3 regions of the Photobacterium sp. R1 genome follow, and region 1 is predicted to be linked to each of the others. Evidence: predicted binding sites of a transcription regulator. Region 1 holds the regulator's gene; each other region holds the start of a gene.
The links. Region 1 encodes PurR, which represses purine synthesis genes. Its sites were predicted from a motif close to TNANGNAAACGTTTNCNTNA; they were not measured.

Region 1 (3,132 bases):
CGAACCGACCTCAGCTTTAGACCTTGCCCATCAGCACAGTTGCCTGAAACTGGCAAAAGATATGGCCCGTAAAGGAGCCGCCGTCATCCTGGTCATTCATGACCTCAATCTTGCAGCTGAATACGCAGACAGACTGGTATTGCTGAATAAGGGGAAGATACAAGCAGACGGTGATGCCTGGCATACCCTGACCACTGAGAATATCAGTTCCGTTTATGGTTCCCCGGTGATCATCGAATCTCACCCCCGCGGGCACTTTCCGATCGTCCTTTCAGCCTGAACCTCCTGCAAGGGCATCGCTGAGCCGTTGCCCTTGCACAGTACTTACAATGTAAAGACTGAAACAACTTTCAAGTTGCCAGTATTCTTGAGCTGCATCAAGATTCCCCCCACATTTCAAGAGAAACGTTGCACTGTGCGTGAGTCCTTGTAGAATGTGAGCGCAAGCGATTAACCGATGAAATAAATAGCAATAGAAAGTCAGACTTCATATCGGTGTAAGGTATTGTTACCACTCGGCCTGAGCCACTCATTTCCCGCCGCTATCCTCGCAGAGAAGCGGCGTTTTAGCGTCTGGCAAATATGAAAAGACCCTGTTCAGGGCCTGAAGACTAGAAGAACAATTATGGCAACCATTAAAGATGTTGCACGTATGGCAGGTGTATCTACTACCACAGTCTCACACGTGATCAACAAAACCCGCTTTGTAGCGGAAGCAACACAGAAAAAAGTGTTGGCGGCAGTTGAAGAATTGAACTACGCGCCAAGCGCCGTCGCGCGCAGCCTGAAATGTAATACAACCAGCACCATCGGCATGCTGGTGACAAAATCGACCAACCCATTCTTTGCCGAATTGGTGCATGGCGTTGAAGAGTACTGCTATAAATCCGGTTATACGCTGATTTTATGCAACACCGAAGGTAATCTGGCCAAACAGAAGGATTACCTGCGCATGCTTTCTGAAAAGCGTGTGGATGGTCTGCTGGTGATGTGTTCTGATCTGGATGATCAACTGCTGGAACAGTTAGAGCGACAGCCTGATCTGCCCATGGTTATCATGGACTGGGGTCCTGCACGCCCAAAAACAGATAATATTCAGGATAATGCAGAACTTGGTGGTTATCTTGCCACTCGTCATTTTATTGACAATGGACACACTAAAATTGGTTGTCTTTCCGGCCAGAAAGATAAATCTACCTGCCGTGAGCGGCTGAAAGGTTTCCATAAAGCCATGAGCGAAGCTGGTCTGACGGTCAATGAAAACTGGATCATTGAAGGTGATTTCGAATGTGAATCTGCCGTAGATGCAGCCAATGCTTTTATTGCCATGAAAGAGCGTCCAACTGCTATTTTCTGCTTCAATGACATTATGGCAATGGCCTTAATCAGTACATTTGAACAAGCAGGGATCAATGTACCAAATGATATTTCAATTATTGGTTATGACAATATTGATCTGGCCCCGTACTTTTCACCACCTCTGACAACAATCCACCAGCCAAAACGCCGTTTAGGCAAGACTGCTGTGGAAATCCTGATGGAACGCGTGAAAGATAAAAACCATGAATTTCAGACTTTTGAGATCAATCCTGAGCTCGTGGTTCGCCGTTCCGTCAAAAAAATAACACATCCATAAAAAACGATATTAACCTACATATATTGATAAACAGCCGATATAAACACCCATATCGGCTATGTTTATATGGAATATTACTACGCTACAGAGGAATTGATGGGATAATCAGTTAGTTTCTGTAAAATTTATACGATTTTTATTGCGAAGAGTATCACAATTTTTTGTGCGATCGATATCAAATTTGTCTTATTGATATATGATTAAACAGTCACGAACAAGGCAAACCATCTGAAAGGATGGGACGCAAAGCTTCCGGCCTAAAAGCAATGACTTAGTGATAAAGTTATTACTCATGGTAGCGGGGTTGCCGATGGATGAAGTGAAGTTTATGGGACACTTTTGTCATTCTTATGACAAAAGACTCATAATCTTATGCACAATTGAATCCTCGCTCCGTTGTTTGGTGACTTCTTTTGTTGAAATTTCTAACCGAGAAAAGAAGCATGGACAAACCACTACTGAAAGATTCAATTCGTTTATTTGAGAAATTTGGCCAGATTAAATCTCGCTCAATGTTTGGCGGTTTTGGCATTTTCGCAGGTGAAACGATGTTTGCTCTAGTTGTTAGCGACAAGCTGCATCTGCGCGCTAACGCGAAAAATGAAGAAACCTTTAAACAAGCTGGCCTCAAACCGTACGTTTATCAAAAACGCGGTTTTCCTGTCGTCACAAAACACTATGCCATTCCGGAAAACTGGTGGGAAACCCCAGAAGTCATTCTGGAGCACGCTGAAGTTTCTCTTAATGCAGCACAGGCTGACAAAGAGAAAAAAATGCAGGCTAGCCCTAACCGCATTAAAGATCTGCCAAATCTTCGCCTTGCCAATGAGCGTATGCTCAAGAAAGCAGGCATCAACTCTGTAGATCAGCTGTTTGAAGTTGGTGCTATCGGTGCTTTTCAGGCGCTGCAGGAATCTCATCACGAGTCATTGAGTCTGGATTTGCTTTGGGCGTTAGAAGGCGCAGTCAGTGGAAAACACTGGTCTGTGATTACCCCACAACGTCGAAATGAGCTCCTGTCCAAACTAGAAGTCAATTCTGGCGCTCATCACTAAGTATTCAGATTATTTTGCCAGTGCAGCGATTTGCACTGGCTTTAAATAACCTGCTTTAGCCCTGGCACCCTGTCAGGGCTGTGTAAAAAACAGACAAACCTCACAAACATTAATAACAATTCCATCAGTTAACTTTTCTTCAGCTTCGCCGCCTTTAGAATGTATGTTTTGCATCAGAAAGGAGGTCATATGCGCTCATCTACGCCGTTTCCGGGCCAGACTGACACAATTTTCAAAGATAAATTCCACAAATGGCCAAAACTGATGCGCTACCTGGTCTTTATCAGTTTGCTTCCTTCTGCCGTTCTGCTCATCTTTGCGCACACACCAACCGGCACGGAAAGTAACCTGCTTCCCTCTTGCCTGGTTGCCTCTGTAATCAACATTCTGCTGATTAGCTGGGGCCTGATCCTGAAAATCAAAGCCCGTAAATACTGGTAT
Region 2 (3,132 bases), on a different contig from region 1:
CCCTGACGCTGAACAATTTCAGCCATGTTGACGAAAAGCTTGTTCCCGATGGGATCCTGAAACTGAGACAGATCTTTACCATCGAGTTCTGGCTTGAAGGGGTGCATGATCATGCGGGGATGGCTGTCGTTAATCCAGAAATAGTCATTCTTCTCATATCTCAGGCTGGCAATTGCTTGCCTGGCAAGCTGCTGGGCTGTTTCGCGGTTCAGATTTCCGGTTTTTTCCTGCTGATAGTAGAAGTTCAGCAGGCTGTGGGCACTTTCAACCAGATTCCGCGTCTTATCTCGCTTTTGATCCAAGAGTGAATCCTGGTAACCAGATACAAATGTCATCAGCGGGAAGAGTGTGAGGAGCGTGATGATAAAGCCAAGCAGGTAGAGTCGGCTGCTGATCGATAAAGAACGTAGGTGGTGAAGTATTGTCATAGCGCTGCCTTCCTTGTTTGCACTCATGGCAAATGAGCATGAGTCATGTTGTATTCTTATTTGGCGACTATATATGCAACTTTAGTCTCATTTCTTAATTTTTATGCGTTTGCTAACACTTGTGTTGTAAGAAAAATACTTTCACAGGGGTGAGTTTTGTGGTGTTGATCCAGGAAAAATGTGATCTAGTTAAAATTAATATTGTAATTAAATTACCTTTTGGTTATCCTGTGACCAAGTTGCAAGAACGATAGTCAGCACAAGGAAAAGGTATGTGCGCGGACTCCAGGGAACCGAGATCAATCAGCTCTGCTTTGTTTGCAACCTCAAAGCAGCATAAGTAATTGAGGAAGTCGTTGTCATGAAAGTATATGAATCCACAGCTAAATTTTGGAACAAGAAAGGCATTTTCGGTGGTTCTTTCAACTATCCAAGTGCGTTTGGTTACTAAGTAAATTCAAGCCAGCTTTGTTTCTGTCTGGCTATCTGCCTGATTGACTCGCAGCGCTGAGGCGGTGCGAGGTTGATATTCACCCCCTAACTTTCAAGACTGTATACAGCGGTTTGGTAGCAATTTTGATTGTTGCTCTCGCCAGTGAGATTAGTTTTGGCGCCACCCAGGATCGGGTGGCGTTTTTTTATTTCTGTTTTTTTATTCATGAAGTTTCATTCATTCTTTCTCATTGAGAGATTGGATAAAAAAGCATGTATACGATTACATCTTGATGAGCCAGCCAAAGCAGACACTCTTTTTTCTGATTTAAGCGTTTGCCTTGAAAGCAAAAAATAAATTCGGTTAAAAGACATACATCCCTGTATCTGTTTAAGGTGTTGATTTTTAATTGTTTTTAATCTTCAGTAATTTTTGCCGAAGAAAATTTACGCATTATTTGCGGTCAGGCGTGTATTCTTGATGAGTCTGGTAATTTATTAGTGATAAGCCTATAATCGCCCCCCAAAAATGGCTGTGACGCAAACGTTTCCCTTATTGAGGTATAAAATTTTAGCGTTCAGTCTGAACAGATACTTTTCTCCAAGGACCAGAGAACAATGCTTGAGAAACTGTTTAAGTTAGAAGAAAACGGTACGAATGTTCGTACTGAAGTGCTGGCAGGGGTAACGACCTTTTTGACCATGGCCTACATCATCTTTGTCAACCCATCAATGCTGGCCGCGACGGGGATGGATAAAGGCGCGGTTTTTGTTGCAACCTGTCTGGCTGCGATGATCGGCTGTTTCATGATGGGGCTTGTCGCCAACTACCCGGTTGCTCAGGCACCTGGCATGGGTCTGAATGCCTTCTTTACCTATTCAGTTGTCCTTGGTATGGGCCACACCTGGCAGGTTGCCCTGGCTGCTGTGTTTTTCTCCGGTTTATGTTTCATCTTGCTCAGCTTGCTGAAAGTTCGGGAGTGGCTGATCCATGCGATACCACTGTCTCTGAGAACAGGCATCACTGCTGGTATCGGTTTATTCCTGGCCTTTATTGCGCTGCAAAGCGCCGGCATTGTGGTTGATAACCCGGCGACCCTGGTGCACGTTGGTGATTTGACCAGCTTCCCGGCGGCAATGGCTGCGCTGGGCTTCATGCTGACCATCGGTCTGGTTCACCGGGGAATGAAAGCGGCTGTGCTGGTGGCGATCCTGATCGTGACCGGTTTGGGCATTGCGTTTGGTGATGTTCAGTACAACGGCATTGTGTCTGCGCCACCGAGTATTGCGCCAACATTTATGCAACTGGATATCAGTGGTGCCATGGATGTCGGGCTGATCTCAATCGTGTTTGCTTTCCTGTTTGTTGACCTGTTTGATACGGCTGGGACTCTGGTCGGAGCCACCACGAAAGCAGGAATGGTTGATAAAGATGGCAAAATGCCGCGTCTGGGCCGTGCTTTGCTGGCCGACAGTACGGCGACATCTGTTGGTGCTCTGCTGGGCACATCCAATACGACCTCTTATGTTGAGAGTGTGGCCGGTGTCGCTGCGGGTGGCCGGACAGGTCTGACGGCGGTTACAGTGGGTATCATGTTCCTGCTGGCACTGTTTTTTGCCCCTTTGGCTGGGATGGTTCCGGCTTATGCGACCGCTGGCGCGTTGTTTTATGTGGCCATTTTAATGGTCTCCGGCCTGGCGGGAATCGACTGGCGTGACTTAACAGAAGCTGCACCTGTAGTTGTGGTCTGCCTGCTCATGCCGTTAACATACTCCATTGCGGAAGGTATTGCGCTGGGCTTTATTACTTATGCAGCGGTGAAACTGCTGAGTGGTAAAGGCCGTGATGTGAATGTCAGTGTTTGGGTCATTGCCGCACTGTTCACAGCTAAAATCGTCTTTTTATAATTTGTTTTATTGACCAGCGGTATTGATTCGCTGATTTAGAGGTTCATCGGATATGACTAAAAAGTTCGTCATCACCTGGGATAACATGCAAAGCTACACGCGCCAACTGGCGGAAAAACTGCTGCCGGCGGATCAGTGGCAGGGGATTATCGCAGTGAGCCGTGGTGGCCTGGTGCCGGCTGCAATTCTTGCTCGCGAACTGGGTATTCGTTATGTCGATACCGTTTGTATTTCCAGCTACGACCATGACCACCAGCGTGACATGAAAGTACTGAAGAAAGCCGACGGTGATGGTGAAGGATTCATTATTGTGGACGATCTGGTTGATACAGGCGGCACCGCGGAAATGATTCGTGCTATGTAT
Region 3 (3,132 bases), on a different contig from region 1:
CTACGTCTTCTTCTTTCACTTCAGCCGCTGGTTTTTCAACTGCAATCTTGTCCAGACCAGCCAGTTCGATTTCAGGGAAAACTTCAAAAGTTGCCTTGAATACCAGATCTTTACCTTCGGCCATGTCTACTGGCGTGAAAGTTGGTGCGCCAGCTGGATTGATTTTCTCTTTCACAATCGCTTCGATGTAGTGACGCTGCATCACTTCACCCAGTACATCCTGACGAACAGATGCGCCGAACATACGAGCAACCATCTTCAGTGGTGCTTTACCCGGGCGGAAACCGTCGAAACGACGAGTTTTAGCAATTTGCTTCAGCTGCGCAGTCACTGCATCTTCAATATTTGCAGCAGGTACAGTGATTGTAAGTTGGCGCTCTAGGCCTTCAGTGGTTTCAACGGTAACTTGCATTTTCATAAACCTCAAAACTGACTCAGGTTGCCTGAGTTATTTTGCCCGTCAGAGCTCTGCTGACGCTGGCATCCTTTCGTGTTACGGCTTCAACACCATAACGCCTGAATTCTGTTCATTCCATTTCAGTCTTAGCTGGTCATCGCATCTAAGACTAAAATTAAAGCGCGGTATTATAACGGCCCCACCCCCATTCGTCGAGGCGTCCGGGCCACACCAAGCGCAAGCCTTTCGACAAGATAGGGACTGATTTCGCATTTTCAAGAGAAAACGTGAAAAAATTACTGTCAAAGCGCGTTTTTTTATTCAAACATCGATTCAGTGCAGGAAAATTGAGCAAGTTCAGCAATCGAACATTTCAAAAACAAATCGGATGAATTCTGGAAGATGAATGACAATCGGAGTTCTGATGAAGAAAAGGAAGTGGAAGTGGCGCGCCCTGCAGGATTCGAACCTGCGACCACATGCTTAGAAGGCACGTGCTCTATCCAACTGAGCTAAGGGCGCTTTATCGCTGCTGAGCAGCAGCGTTAACGGAGGGGAATTATACGTTGCCTGAGATCAAGGTCAACGGGTAAAGGTGATTTTCCTTAACTAAATGAATCAAGCGGTTAAAGTTAAGGCAACGGCTTTCAGAAATGGCTGTTTTTTTATACGCCAAATTTTTCCTGAACATATCACTTCAAATTCACTGTATGAATCACCGGCTGTTACTGAATTGATCTTTAACAAAGATATCTCGCATTATCTCTGCCGCCACAAAAAGCAAACGTTTGCGCTATGGATTTTCCCCTTGGTCTCTGCGACAATACTCGCCGCTCATTAGTTCTGCACGAAGGAATACCATGGCCGCTCAAATCATTGATGGAAAACTTATCTCACAAACAGTCAGACAGGAAGTTGCTGCTCGTGTCAAAGCTCGCATTGAAGCAGGTTTACGCGCACCCGGATTGGCTGTCATTTTGGTTGGTCAGGATCCTGCCTCGCAAATTTATGTCGGCAGCAAACGCAAGGCCTGTGAAGAAGTCGGATTCGTCTCCCGCTCTTTTGATCTGCCAAGCAACACCACAGAAGATGCATTGCTGGCACTGATTGAAGAATTGAACGCAGACAGTTCAATTGATGGCATTCTGGTGCAGTTGCCACTCCCGGCCGGAATTGACTCTACTAAGGTTCTGGAGCACATCAATCCGGAGAAGGATGTCGATGGCTTTCACCCTTACAATGTAGGCCGTTTGTGCCAGCGCATTCCGAAGCTGCGTTCGTGCACCCCAAAAGGGATTATCACCCTGCTGGAGCGTTACAATATCCAGGCTCGCGGAAAGCATGCAGTAATCGTCGGCGCTTCCAATATTGTTGGCCGTCCGATGACACTGGAGCTTCTTCTGGCGGGCGCCACCACTACAACCTGCCACCGTTTTACTCAGGATCTGGAAAACCATGTCCGTCAGGCTGATATTCTTGTTGTTGCTGTCGGTAAGCCAAACTTTATTCCAGGGGAATGGATTAAGGAAGGCGCAACAGTCATTGATGTGGGCATTAACCGTCTGGATAACGGCACTCTGGCCGGTGATGTTGAATATGACGCTGCCCGCCAGCGTGCTAAACACATCACCCCGGTTCCAGGCGGTGTCGGACCGATGACTGTCGCGACGCTGATTGAAAATACCCTACTTGCCTGCGAACAGTTCCACGAAGGTTGAAGATCTTTTCCTGTTGATAGAATCAAAAAAGCGAGGCCAGGCCTCGCTTTTTCTTTTTCAGAGTCATCTCGTGAATTACTTTGCCAGAGTTTTCAGATACGCTGCAAAGTCCTCGCCTAAGTCCGGGTGACGCAGTCCATATTCAACAAACGCCTGCATGTAACCCAACTTGCTGCCGCAGTCATGACTTTTCCCAGTCATATGAAATGCATGAACAGGCTGCTTCTCCATCAGCATGGCAATTGCATCCGTCAGTTGGATCTCATCACCAGCACCAACCGGTGTTTTCGATAACAGTTCCCAAATTTCTGCCGGCAAAATATAACGGCCGACAATCGCAAGATTAGACGGGGCCTCATCACGGGCTGGCTTTTCTACCACCTTCGACATTGGGGCCGAATCACCCGGTGCAATCTGCTCGCCATTGACATCGGCCACACCATAGCTGGACACGTCTGACATTGGCACAGGTTCAACCATGACCTGGCTGGTTCCTGTTTCATTAAACAGTCTCACCATCGCAGCCATATTTTCACTGTGAAGATCGCTAGCCGCATCATCCAGAATCACATCAGGCAGAACAACAGCAAAAGGCTCATTCCCCACCAGTGGACGAGCACACAGTACGGCGTGACCCAGTCCTTTCGCCTGTCCCTGACGGACATGCATAATCGTCACATCACTCGGACAGATATTCTGTACTTCATCCAGTAACTGGCGCTTTACGCGTTTTTCCAATGTTGCTTCCAGCTCGAAAGAAGTATCGAAGTGGTTTTCAATGGAATTTTTTGAAGAATGTGTGACCAGCACAATTTCTTTGATCCCTGCTGCGACACATTCGTTCACGACATACTGAATCAAAGGCTTATCAACAATTGGCAGCATTTCTTTCGGAATTGCCTTCGTAGCAGGCAACATCCTGGTTCCTAAACCGGCTACAGGAATGACCGCTTTACGAACTGGGGAAGATTTTTGCATTGCATTATCCATGTAAGTTGTCATTGTCAGCCGCAATAT

Region 2: ACYP03_RS00320 (NCS2 family permease) is a predicted target of PurR. The motif match lies at 1,397-1,416, and genes of this name have one in related genera.
Region 3: folD (bifunctional methylenetetrahydrofolate dehydrogenase/methenyltetrahydrofolate cyclohydrolase FolD) is a predicted target of PurR. The motif match lies at 1,174-1,193, and genes of this name have one in related genera.

Annotation. Positions count from the first base shown of each region.
Region 1 covers NZ_BAAHZP010000005.1:135,617-138,748, reverse strand. Annotated here, with positions in the region: gene ACYP03_RS10460 (heme ABC transporter ATP-binding protein) at 1-280, shown strand, start outside; gene purR (HTH-type transcriptional repressor PurR) at 626-1,636, shown strand; cyclic di-GMP riboswitch class I at 1,845-1,948, shown strand; gene ACYP03_RS10450 (TfoX/Sxy family DNA transformation protein) at 2,080-2,691, shown strand; gene ACYP03_RS10445 (hypothetical protein) at 2,881-3,132, shown strand, end outside.
Region 2 covers NZ_BAAHZP010000001.1:65,903-69,034, forward strand. Annotated here, with positions in the region: gene ACYP03_RS00315 (methyl-accepting chemotaxis protein) at 1-428, opposite strand, end outside; gene ACYP03_RS00320 (NCS2 family permease) at 1,479-2,768, shown strand; gene gpt (xanthine phosphoribosyltransferase) at 2,821-3,132, shown strand, end outside.
Region 3 covers NZ_BAAHZP010000010.1:12,788-15,919, reverse strand. Annotated here, with positions in the region: gene tig (trigger factor) at 1-412, opposite strand, end outside; tRNA gene ACYP03_RS16455 (tRNA-Arg) at 843-919, opposite strand; gene folD (bifunctional methylenetetrahydrofolate dehydrogenase/methenyltetrahydrofolate cyclohydrolase FolD) at 1,258-2,115, shown strand; gene galU (UTP--glucose-1-phosphate uridylyltransferase GalU) at 2,191-3,093, opposite strand.